2 regions of the Streptomyces sp. NPDC051286 genome follow, and region 2 is predicted to be linked to the other one. Evidence: riboswitches for the same ligand, from Rfam matches in the RefSeq annotation. Region 2 holds a riboswitch; the other holds the start of a gene.

Region 1 (5,088 bases), on a different contig from region 2:
GGGGACACGCACGGTGAGCGTGTCGAAGTAGGCGCCGGTCTCGACGTCGACCCCGGCAGCGCGCAGGCCCTCGGCCAGGATCGTGGCGTAGCGGTGGGTGCGCTGCGCGATCGTCCGCAGGCCGTCGGGGCCGTGGTAGACCGCGTACATCCCAGCCATCACGGCGAGCAGTACCTGCGCGGTGCAGATGTTGCTGGTGGCCTTCTCGCGACGGATGTGCTGCTCGCGGGTCTGCAGGGCAAGGCGGTAGGCCTTGTTGCCGTCCGCGTCGACGGAGACGCCGACCAGGCGGCCGGGCAGGCTGCGGGCGAACTTCTCGCGTACGGCCATGAAGCCGGCGTGCGGTCCACCGAAGCCCATCGGTACACCGAAGCGCTGCGTGGTGCCGACGGCGATGTCCGCGCCGAGGTCACCGGGCGAGGTCAGCAGGGTCAGGGCGAGCAGGTCGGCGGCGACGGTGACGATCGCACCGAGCTCGTGGGCCTGCTCGATGACGGGCTTGATGTCACGGAGGGTGCCGGAGGCACCTGGGTACTGGAGCAGCACGCCGAAGACACCGCGCCCGGCGATCTCTGCGGGGATGCCCTCGGCGAGATCGGCGACGACGACCTCGACACCGGTCGGCTCGGCGCGGGTCTCGATCACGGCGATGGTCTGGGGCAGGGTGTCGGAGTCGACCAGGAAGACTCCGTCCTTGACCTTGCCTACGCGTCGGGCGAGCGCCATAGCCTCGGCGGCGGCGGTGCCCTCGTCGAGCAGCGAGGCGCCGGAGGTGGGCAGCCCGGTCAGCTCGGCGACCATCGTCTGGAAGTTGAGGAGCGCCTCCAGGCGGCCCTGCGAGATCTCCGGCTGGTACGGCGTGTAGGCCGTGTACCAGGCGGGATTCTCCATGACGTTGCGGAGGATCACCGGCGGGGTGAACGTGCCGTAGTAGCCGAGCCCGATCATCGGGGCGAGCACCTGGTTGCGGTCGGCAAGGGTGCGGAGCTCGGCGAGGACCTCGGCCTCGGTACGGGCCGACGGCAGCTGCAGCGCCTCCGCACTCTTGATCACATCGGGCACTGCGGCCGCGGTGAGGTCGTCGAGCGAGCCGTAACCGACCTGGGCGAGCATCTTCGCCTGCGCCTCGGCATCGGGGCCGATGTGGCGCTGCTCGAAGGGGATGCCCTGCTCCAGCTGGGAAAGCGGAGTGCGACGGGGGGTCATGGTGGAGGCCTCCTGGTCTGTCACGACCTGCGAGGGGCACCACGGCGCGGGTGCCCGGACGGCCTCCCCCTCTGTCATCTCAACCTGAGAGCTTCACCGGTGCGCCCTGAGGCATACCAGCTTTCACCGTCGGTGAGGGAGGGATCCGTCCCGGCTGCTGCCGCCACGAAACCCGCCCTGCTTTCCAGAGTGACCTCGTCCGTGCGGTACGGGGGCCTGAGAGATTCCGGGGAGGATTTGCTCCTTCGGCGCCTGCCGGATGCGCTCCGGAAGGCTCTCCCGCACGGGGTCAGCAGCCATCACCAGCCTACCAGCGGGGCTCGCGACGGAATTCTCAAGTGGCCAATACCCCGAATCTGCACTTTCGTAGTGCCTGTGGAGTAGCCGCGACCAATGGGAGGGACCGTGCAGACCGACATCGATCCGCGCAGCCTGATCGGCCGCAAGGCATTCGACCGCAAGGGCACCAAGATCGGAACTGTGGACGAGGTGTATCTCGACGACGCGACCGGCATACCCGAGTGGGCGGCCGTGCGTACCGGACTGTTCAGCAGAGACGCCTTCGTTCCGCTTGAGCCCAGCGAATTCGTCGACGACGTGCTCCGGATCCCCTTCGACCGTGCGCTGATCAAGGACGCACCCGACTTCGGCGTGGGCCGCCATCTCTCGCCGGAACAGGAGCTTCAGCTCTACCGGCACTACGGTCTGGACTCGCCGCCCGACGAGCCGGGCCCGGACCGGGACTTCGGCAGGCTGGCCGGCCAGGACGAGTAGTCCGCCGGATCACTCACCAGCGGGAGCGGATCGGCAGGCTGCAGCTCCGGATCGTCGACACGGAACGTCCGCACCCGGCCGGGCGGCGACCCGGGTTCCTCGAACCGCACGGTCACCCGGCCCACCCCACTGCCCTGCACCCAGCCGTGGCCGAAGGTGTCATGGCATACGTCGTGCCCTGCGGGCCAGCGCCGGGCCGCGAGCTGTTCGGCGGTCTCCTGCTCCTGCGCCCCGTCCGCCGGCTCGTCCCCGCGGCCGCCCGCGCCCTGTTCCTCACGGGCCGGTACCTCAGGCGCGGCCCGCTCACCGGCTGCCTGGGCGAAGAGATCCTCCTGCGTGTAGTCGGCGAGCCCCGTGACGCCCACCCCGAGCAGCCGCACCCCTCCGGTGGTGTCCACAGCCTCCAGAAGCCGCGCAGCGGCCTCTCTGACCACTGTGGGGTCGTCCGTCGGCCCCCGGAGGGTCTCCGACCGCGTGAGCGTCGAAAAGTCATACCTGCGCACCTTCAGCACCACGGTGCGGCCCGAGCGCTCCGCGGCCCGCAGCCGCTGGACACAACGGTCCGCCAGGCGCTCGACCTCCGTCCTGATCCGGATCCGGTCGTGCAGATCCATGTCGAAGGTGTCCTCGACCGACACCGACTTGGCGTCCCGCTCGGCCACGACGGGGCGGTCGTCGTACCCGAGGGCCATGCGATGCAACGCGACGCCGTGCGCCTTCCCCAGCAGCCGTACGAGCTCCGCCTCGCCGGCTGTGGCCAGGTCGTCGACCGTGGTCATCCCGGCCCGCCGCAGATGGTCCCCGGTGGCAGGGCCCACGCCGGGGAGGATCCGCACGGACATCGGGGCGAGCAGTTCCCGTTCGGTCCCCGGCTCAATGACCAGCAGCCCGTTCGGTTTCGCCTCCTCCGAGGCGATCTTGGCCAGCATCTTGGAGCCCGCGAGGCCGACCGAGCCGGTGAGTCCGGTGACGGCTCTGATGGCGTCACGCAGCTGCTCACCGATGGCCCGCGCCGAGGCGGTGTCGTCGGCTGCCCCACCGGCCTCCAGATCGACGAACGCCTCGTCCAGGCTGAGCGGCTCCACCAGTGGTGACAGCTGCCCCAGCAACCCCATCACCTGGTCGCTCACCGTCCGGTACAGGGTGAAGCGGGGCACCAGATAGGCGGCATTGGGCGCCAGCCGCCGGGCCTGCGCGGTCGGCATCGCCGAGTGCACCCCGAAGCGCCGCGCCTCGTAGGAAGCGGTGGCGACGACCCCGCGGGGTCCCAGCCCGCCGACCACGACGGGTTTGCCGCGCAGGCTCGGTTTCGCCGCCTGCTCGGCCGAGGCGTAGAAGGCATCCATGTCCAGGTGCAGGATGGTGGGCGCGGCTCTCACATCAACCGATGCTGCCTTACGGCACTGACAATCGCCGCGCCCCTGATCCGCGGCCCGTCAGACGGCGCGGTTGCGCCGCCGTGCGAGCTCGTCGGCGGGGTTGTTGCCGATCAGCGTCTCGCCGGTGTCCACCCGCTCGCCGTGCAGCTGCGACAGTGCGGCGTCGACATCCCGCCAGACCACGCCGACGGCGATGCCGAAGACCCCCTGGCCCCCCTGGAGCAGATCCACGACCTCGTCGGGCGAGGAGCACTCGTAGACGGTCGCGCCGTCGCTCATGAGCGTCATCCGCTCAAGATCCTGGAACCCCCGGGCCCGCAGATGCTGGACCGTGGTGCGGATGTTCTGCAGGGCGACGCCCGTGTCGAGAAAGCGCTTCACGATCTTCAGCAGGACGACGTCCCTGAAGCTGTAGAGGCGCTGTGTGCCCGATCCGTAGGCAGGCCGCACGCTCGGCTCGACGAGCCCGGTGCGTGCCCAGTAGTCGAGCTGCCGATAGGTGATCCCTGCCGCCGCGCACGCCGTCGGCCCGCGATAGCCAATGTCGCCGACCGGTGCCGCCCCGTCCCCCGCCATCGCCGCCGGTTGAGCCGGTTGCCTGATGGTGCGGTCGGCTGTACTTCCGTGCTGCCGGTACGGCCCACCCGCTGCCGTACCGTCGCCGCTGCTTCTCACGCCGACCTCCGTCCTTGACCTGCCATCTCGAAGGTAGGCAGTCGCTTGGGGTGCGTCAACGATCGCCACACTCGGCACGCCGAGTGATAATCACCCGGAGGGTGGTTTGCCGTGTCCCGTTCCCGGGAACGGCTTGTCGAATGTGTTGACGGGGACCCTGCTGGACGGTCACTGGCTGTTGGTACCGAAGTCCTCCGGCGAGATCTGGTCGAGGAACTCCCGGAACTTCTCGACCTCGTCCTCCTGCTCGTCGGGGATGGAGATGCCCGCGTCGTCGAGTACCCCGTCACTGCCATAGATCGGCGTGCCGGTGCGCAGCGCGAGCGCTATGGCGTCGGACGGCCGCGCGCTCACCTCGACCCCGCCGGCGAAGACCAGCTCCGCGTAGAAGACCCCTTCCCTGAGGTCCGTGATGCGGACCTCGGTGAGCTCCTGGCCCAGGGCCTCGAGCACATCCTTGAAGAGATCATGGGTCAGCGGCCTGGCCGGAGCCATGCCCTGCTGGGCAAAGGCGATCGCGGTCGCCTCACCAGGACCGATCCAAATGGGGAGGTACCGGTCGCCTCCCACTTCACGCAGGAGCACGATCGGTTGGTTGGAGGGCATTTCCACCCGGACACCCACAACGTCGAGCTCGTTCACACAGCAACCCTAGGACGTGCTCGGCAGGTTTGGGTAGTCGGGCTCCCCCGTGATCAGTGGAGCCGGATCCGCAGAGCGGTCTGCACAAGGGCCGAATGAAGCCGCACAGAGAGTTCCGCGAGCTCCTTGGCCTTGGCCTCCGCATGGGCTCTGGTCTGCGGATTCCGGTGCCGGCGCAGAGGTGCGACCACCTGCTCGATCAGGCCGGCCTCGCGTTCCGCAGCCCCACGCATCGCCCGCAGATGACGCGGTTCCAGACCGAATCGACCCAGATCCGCCACAAGTTTGGCAACGGTCACCGTCTCGGCGTCGTAGCCACCCTCCGCCGTCGGAGCGATGAGCCCGTACGACTCCCACTCCTCAAGCTCGCTCTCGGTGACCTCAGCGGCGGCCAGGAGCTCCGCACGCCCGA
Region 2 (5,088 bases):
GCCGACGACGCCGCCCGGGTTGACCGCGATGCCGAGCTGCGGGGGCAGCCCGCGGGCGAATTCGACGGCGGGCGCCACGGTGAAGGACATTTGGGTGCCGACGCACTGCAGGAACTGATGTTCGGAGCTGAAGACGGGAACGTACGGAGCGCCCTCGATCTCCACCGTCGGCAGATCGAGCGACGGGGCATCGGGGCCCCCGCCGTTGGGAAGCGGCACCCAGACGTGACTGCGGCCGAGCACTTCGACGAGCCGACCGCCCGCCTCCGGGCTGCCGAGCGAGGCAACCAGCACCTCTTCGAGCTCATTGGCCGGCCATCCGCTCTGCGGATGGTTCTGGACCGGTGCCGGAATGTCCACTGCGCTGCTTCCCCTTCTCACCCGAGTCTTGCCGCAGAACAGTAACTCCGGCGCACCCTTCCACGCTGACGGACGACCGAGCACCAAAAGGCTGTCCCGTCCCTCAGTCGTCGGCGAACGTGATCCGCGCCAGCATCCCGGCCGCCTCCCGGTCCAGCAGCACCGCCGAGGAGCAGCCGAGCGGCAGGGCGCCCGCCTCGGTGTTCCGCAGCAGCCGTCCGACGGCCCTGCGGTGCCGGGCGAAGGCGTATCCGGAGATTCCGCGCCCACGCTCGCGCTGTCCCTCCCTGGCTTCCTGAGGGGTGACGTCGAGCAGCACGAGATGCAGCGTGCGGCCGCGGCGCCGTGCATGCCGGGCCAGCCAGCCCCGCACCCATGTCTGGGTCCCGCAGTCGTGGACGACGATGGACTCACCGGAGCACAGCGCCCGCCACAGCCCCCAGTAATGGGCGACGCGGACCAGCGGGCGGTAGAGGGCGTACGGGAGTAAGCGGGGCACCCGCTGCGCCCAGCGGTCCCGGGTGTCCTGGGAGTCGATGGCCCGTACCGCCACCGCCCGCCGGATCAGTGTCGACTTTCCGCCTCCGGGCAGCCCGGAGACCACCACCACATCGCCTGTCGCGAAATGGAGCCCGCGCGGGCTGCGCCCGGCGCGCTCGCGCAGGTCCCGCACGACGGGCGCATGCGTGCCCGGCAATTCCCGGGCGCGTGCTCCCGGCTGCGCGGGCATCGCGCCGTGCGCGACCCCCGCGGTCGTCGCGTACCGCTGCAACGTCATCGCCCTCCCCCTGTCGGGTCACCCACGCCTGCCCAAGAAGTGTAAAGAAAAGGTAATGCGAGACAACCGTCCCACTACTTGTCCCGTGCATGGGGTACCGACGCCCCCACCCTTCCCCGATGCGTGCGATGATGACCCGGCCAACTGCATAAAGGCCGCTTGAATCCGCGCGGGAGAGCTCCGGCCACAGTGTGTGCCGGGCGCCGAAGGAGCAAGATCCTCCCTTGAATCTCTCAGGCCCCGTACCGCGTGGATGAGGCAGATCTGAAAAGCGAGTCGCCCGCGGCTCCACCCAAGGTGCAAGCCGAACCCCCCGGGGGTCTCTCGGCGAACCTCTCAGGTTCCGATGACAGATGGGGAGGAGATCGTCCTCGTCGTCATGCCCTGGGAGCCACACCTATGAGCAACGCCCCCCGTCTCACCGCCCTCGACGCCCTGCACCGCTCGCTGGGCGCGACCATGACCGACTTCGCCGGCTGGGACATGCCGCTGCGCTACGCCAGTGAGCGCGACGAGCACAACGCGGTGCGCACGAAGGCGGGCCTCTTCGACCTGTCGCACATGGGTGAGATCACCGTCACGGGCCCGCAGGCCGCGGCGTTCCTGAACTTCGCGCTGGTCGGCAACATCGGCACCGTGGCCGTCGGCCGCGCCCGCTACACGATGATCTGCGCCGAGGACGGCGGCATCGTGGACGACCTGATCGTCTACCGGCTGGGCGAGACCGAGTACATGGTCGTCGCCAACGCCGGGAACGCACAGATCGTGCTGGACGCGCTGACCGCCCGCGCCGACGGGTTCGACGCCGAGGTGCGTGACGACCGCGACGCGTACGCGCTGCTTGCCGTCCAGGGCCCCGAGTCCCCCGCCATCCTGGCCTCGGTCACCGACGCCGACCTGGACGGTCTGAAGTACTACGCGGGTCTGCCCGGCACCGTCGCCGGTGTGCCCGCGCTGATCGCCCGTACCGGTTACACCGGCGAGGACGGCTTCGAGCTCTTCGTCGCCCCCGAGCACGCGGAGCAGCTCTGGCAGGCCCTCACGGCGGCAGGCGCCTCCCGTGGCCTGATCCCGTGCGGTCTGTCCTGCCGCGACACGCTGCGCCTGGAGGCGGGCATGCCGCTGTACGGGCACGAGCTGACCACCGAGCTGACCCCGTTCGACGCCGGTCTCGGCCGGGTCGTGAAGTTCGAGAAGGAGGGCGACTTCGTCGGCCGCAAGGCCCTGGAGGCCGCTGCCGAGCGCGCCGAGACCGCCCCGCCGCGCAAGCTCGTCGGTCTGATCGCCGAGGGCCGCCGGGTGCCGCGCGCCGGCTACCCCGTTGTCGCCGAGGGCCAGGTCATCGGCGAGGTCACCTCCGGCGCACCGTCGCCGACGCTCGGCAAGCCGATCGCCATCGCATACGTGGACGCCGCCCACGCCGCGCCCGGGACCACGGGCGTCGGAGTGGACATCCGGGGCAGCCACGAACCGTACGAGGTCGTCGCCCTGCCGTTCTACAAGCGCCAGAAGTGACGCAGTCGCGTCTCACACCGTAAGACCACCGTTCATCAGCACTCCCCCGCGTACAGGAGAATTCAGGACATGAGCAACCCCCAGCAGCTGCGTTACAGCAAGGAGCACGAGTGGCTGTCGGCCCTCGAGGACGGTGTGGCCACGGTCGGCATCACCGAGTTCGCGGCCAACGCGCTCGGTGACGTCGTCTACGCCCAGCTCCCGGAGGTCGGTGACACGGTGACCGCGGGCGAGACCTGCGGCGAGCTCGAGTCGACCAAGTCCGTCAGCGACCTGTACTCGCCGGTGACCGGCGAGGTCACCGCCTCCAACCAGGACGTCGTGGACGACCCGTCGCTGGTGAACTCCGCTCCCTTCGAGGGCGGCTGGCTGTTCAAGGTACGCGTCGCGGAGGAGCCGAAGGACCTGCTCTCCGCCGACGAGTACACCGAGTTCTCCGGCAACTAAAGACTCCAAGGGACCACCTGATGTCGCTTCTCAACTCCTCCCTCCACGAGCTGGACCCGGACGTCGCCGCCGCCGTCGACGCCGAGCTCCACCGTCAGCAGTCCACCCTCGAAATGATCGCCTCGGAGAACTTCGCTCCGGTCGCGGTCATGGAGGCCCAGGGCTCCGTCCTCACCAACAAGTACGCCGAGGGCTACCCGGGCCGCCGCTACTACGGCGGCTGCGAGCACGTCGACGTGGTCGAGCAGATCGCCATCGACCGGATCAAGGCGCTGTTCGGCGCCGAGGCCGCCAACGTCCAGCCCCACTCGGGTGCGCAGGCCAACGCCGCCGCGATGTTCGCGCTGCTGAAGCCGGGCGACACGATCATGGGTCTGAACCTGGCCCACGGCGGTCACCTGACCCACGGCATGAAGATCAACTTCTCCGGCAAGCTCTACAACGTGGTCCCCTACCACGTCGACGAGACCGGCGTCGTGGACATGGCCGAGGTCGAGCGCCTGGCCAAGGAGTCCAAGCCGAAGCTCATCGTGGCCGGCTGGTCCGCCTACCCCCGTCAGCTGGACTTCGCCGCCTTCCGCCGCATCGCGGACGAGGTCGGCGCGTACCTGATGGTCGACATGGCGCACTTCGCGGGCTTGGTGGCCGCGGGTCTGCACCCGAACCCGGTGCCGCACGCCCACGTCGTGACGACGACAACGCACAAGACCCTCGGCGGTCCGCGCGGTGGCGTCATCCTGTCGACGCAGGAGCTCGCCAAGAAGATCAACTCTGCCGTCTTCCCCGGTCAGCAGGGTGGTCCGCTGGAGCACGTGATCGCGGCCAAGGCGGTCTCGTTCAAGGTCGCGGCGACCGACGAGTTCAAGGAGCGCCAGCAGCGCACCCTGGACGGCGCCCGCATCCTCGCCGAGCGTCTGGTGCAGCCGGACGTCACCGAGGTCGGCGTCTCCGTCCTCTCCGGCGGTACGGACGTGCACCTGGTCCTCGTCGACCTGCGCAACTCGGAGCTGGACGGCCAGCAGGCCGAGGACCGGCTCCACGAGCTCGGCATCACGGTCAACCGGAACGCCATCCCGAACGACCCGCGGCCGCCGATGGTCACCTCCGGTCTGCGGATCGGCACGCCGGCCCTGGCCACCCGTGGCTTCCAGGCCGAGGACTTCACCGAGGTCGCCGAGATCATCGCGTCGGCACTCAAGCCGTCGTACGACGCCGACAACCTCAAGGCCCGCGTGATCGCGCTGGCCGAGAAGTTCCCGCTGTACCCCGGCCTGAAGTAGTCCGGGTCACTTTTCGCACGTTTGGGGCGGGGCACCACGCACACTGGACAGTGAGCGCGGTGCCCCCACCCTTGTCCCGCCTCTCTTCGGACCGACCGGTCCGTACCGCACCGCCCGGCAGACAACGGCGTCTACCAACCCCTTAGGAGTCACACCGTGGCCATCTCGGTCTTCGACCTGTTCTCGATCGGCATCGGCCCGTCCAGCTCCCATACGGTCGGCCCGATGCGCGCGGCCCGCATGTTCGCGCGCCGCCTGAAGAACGAGGGCCTGCTCGCCCACACCGCTTCCCTACGCGCCGAGCTGTTCGGCTCGCTCGGCGCCACCGGCCACGGTCACGGCACGCCCAAGGCCGTCCTGCTCGGCCTGGAGGGCGAGTCCCCGCGTACCGTCGACGTGGAGTCCGCCGACGACCGGGTGGACGCGATCCGCTCCTCGGGCCGGATCAACCTGCTGGGCATGCACGAGATCGACTTCGACGCCGACGAGCAGTTGGTCCTGCACCGCCGCAAGGCGCTCCCCTACCACGCCAACGGCATGACGATCTTCGCGTTCGACCGCGACGGCGCCCCGCTGCTGGAGAAGACCTACTACTCCGTCGGCGGCGGCTTCGTCGTCGACGAGGACGCGGTGGGCGAGGACCGGATCGTCCTCGACGACACCGTCCTGAAGTACCCCTTCCGCACCGGCGACGAACTGCTGCGGCTC

The links. Region 2 has a riboswitch for glycine ahead of gcvT (glycine cleavage system aminomethyltransferase GcvT). Riboswitches for the same ligand answer to the same signal wherever they lie in the genome.
Region 1: another riboswitch for glycine. It lies ahead of gcvP (aminomethyl-transferring glycine dehydrogenase); the one in region 2 lies ahead of gcvT (glycine cleavage system aminomethyltransferase GcvT).

Annotation. Positions count from the first base shown of each region.
Region 1 covers NZ_JBITER010000025.1:6,924-12,011, reverse strand. The annotation lists gene gcvP (aminomethyl-transferring glycine dehydrogenase) at 1-1,206, opposite strand, end outside; glycine riboswitch at 1,401-1,498, opposite strand; gene ACIBB8_RS23970 (PRC-barrel domain-containing protein) at 1,600-1,980, shown strand; gene ACIBB8_RS23965 (DNA polymerase IV) at 1,905-3,359, opposite strand; gene ACIBB8_RS23960 (MerR family transcriptional regulator) at 3,417-4,034, opposite strand; gene ACIBB8_RS23955 (bifunctional nuclease family protein) at 4,203-4,676, opposite strand; gene ACIBB8_RS23950 (MerR family transcriptional regulator) at 4,730-5,088, opposite strand, start outside.
Region 2 covers NZ_JBITER010000002.1:107,581-112,668, reverse strand. The annotation lists gene ACIBB8_RS03670 (enhanced serine sensitivity protein SseB) at 1-360, opposite strand, end outside; gene ACIBB8_RS03665 (AAA family ATPase) at 464-1,138, opposite strand; glycine riboswitch at 1,299-1,396, shown strand; gene gcvT (glycine cleavage system aminomethyltransferase GcvT) at 1,538-2,653, shown strand; gene gcvH (glycine cleavage system protein GcvH) at 2,723-3,100, shown strand; gene glyA (serine hydroxymethyltransferase) at 3,121-4,380, shown strand; gene ACIBB8_RS03645 (L-serine ammonia-lyase) at 4,537-5,088, shown strand, end outside.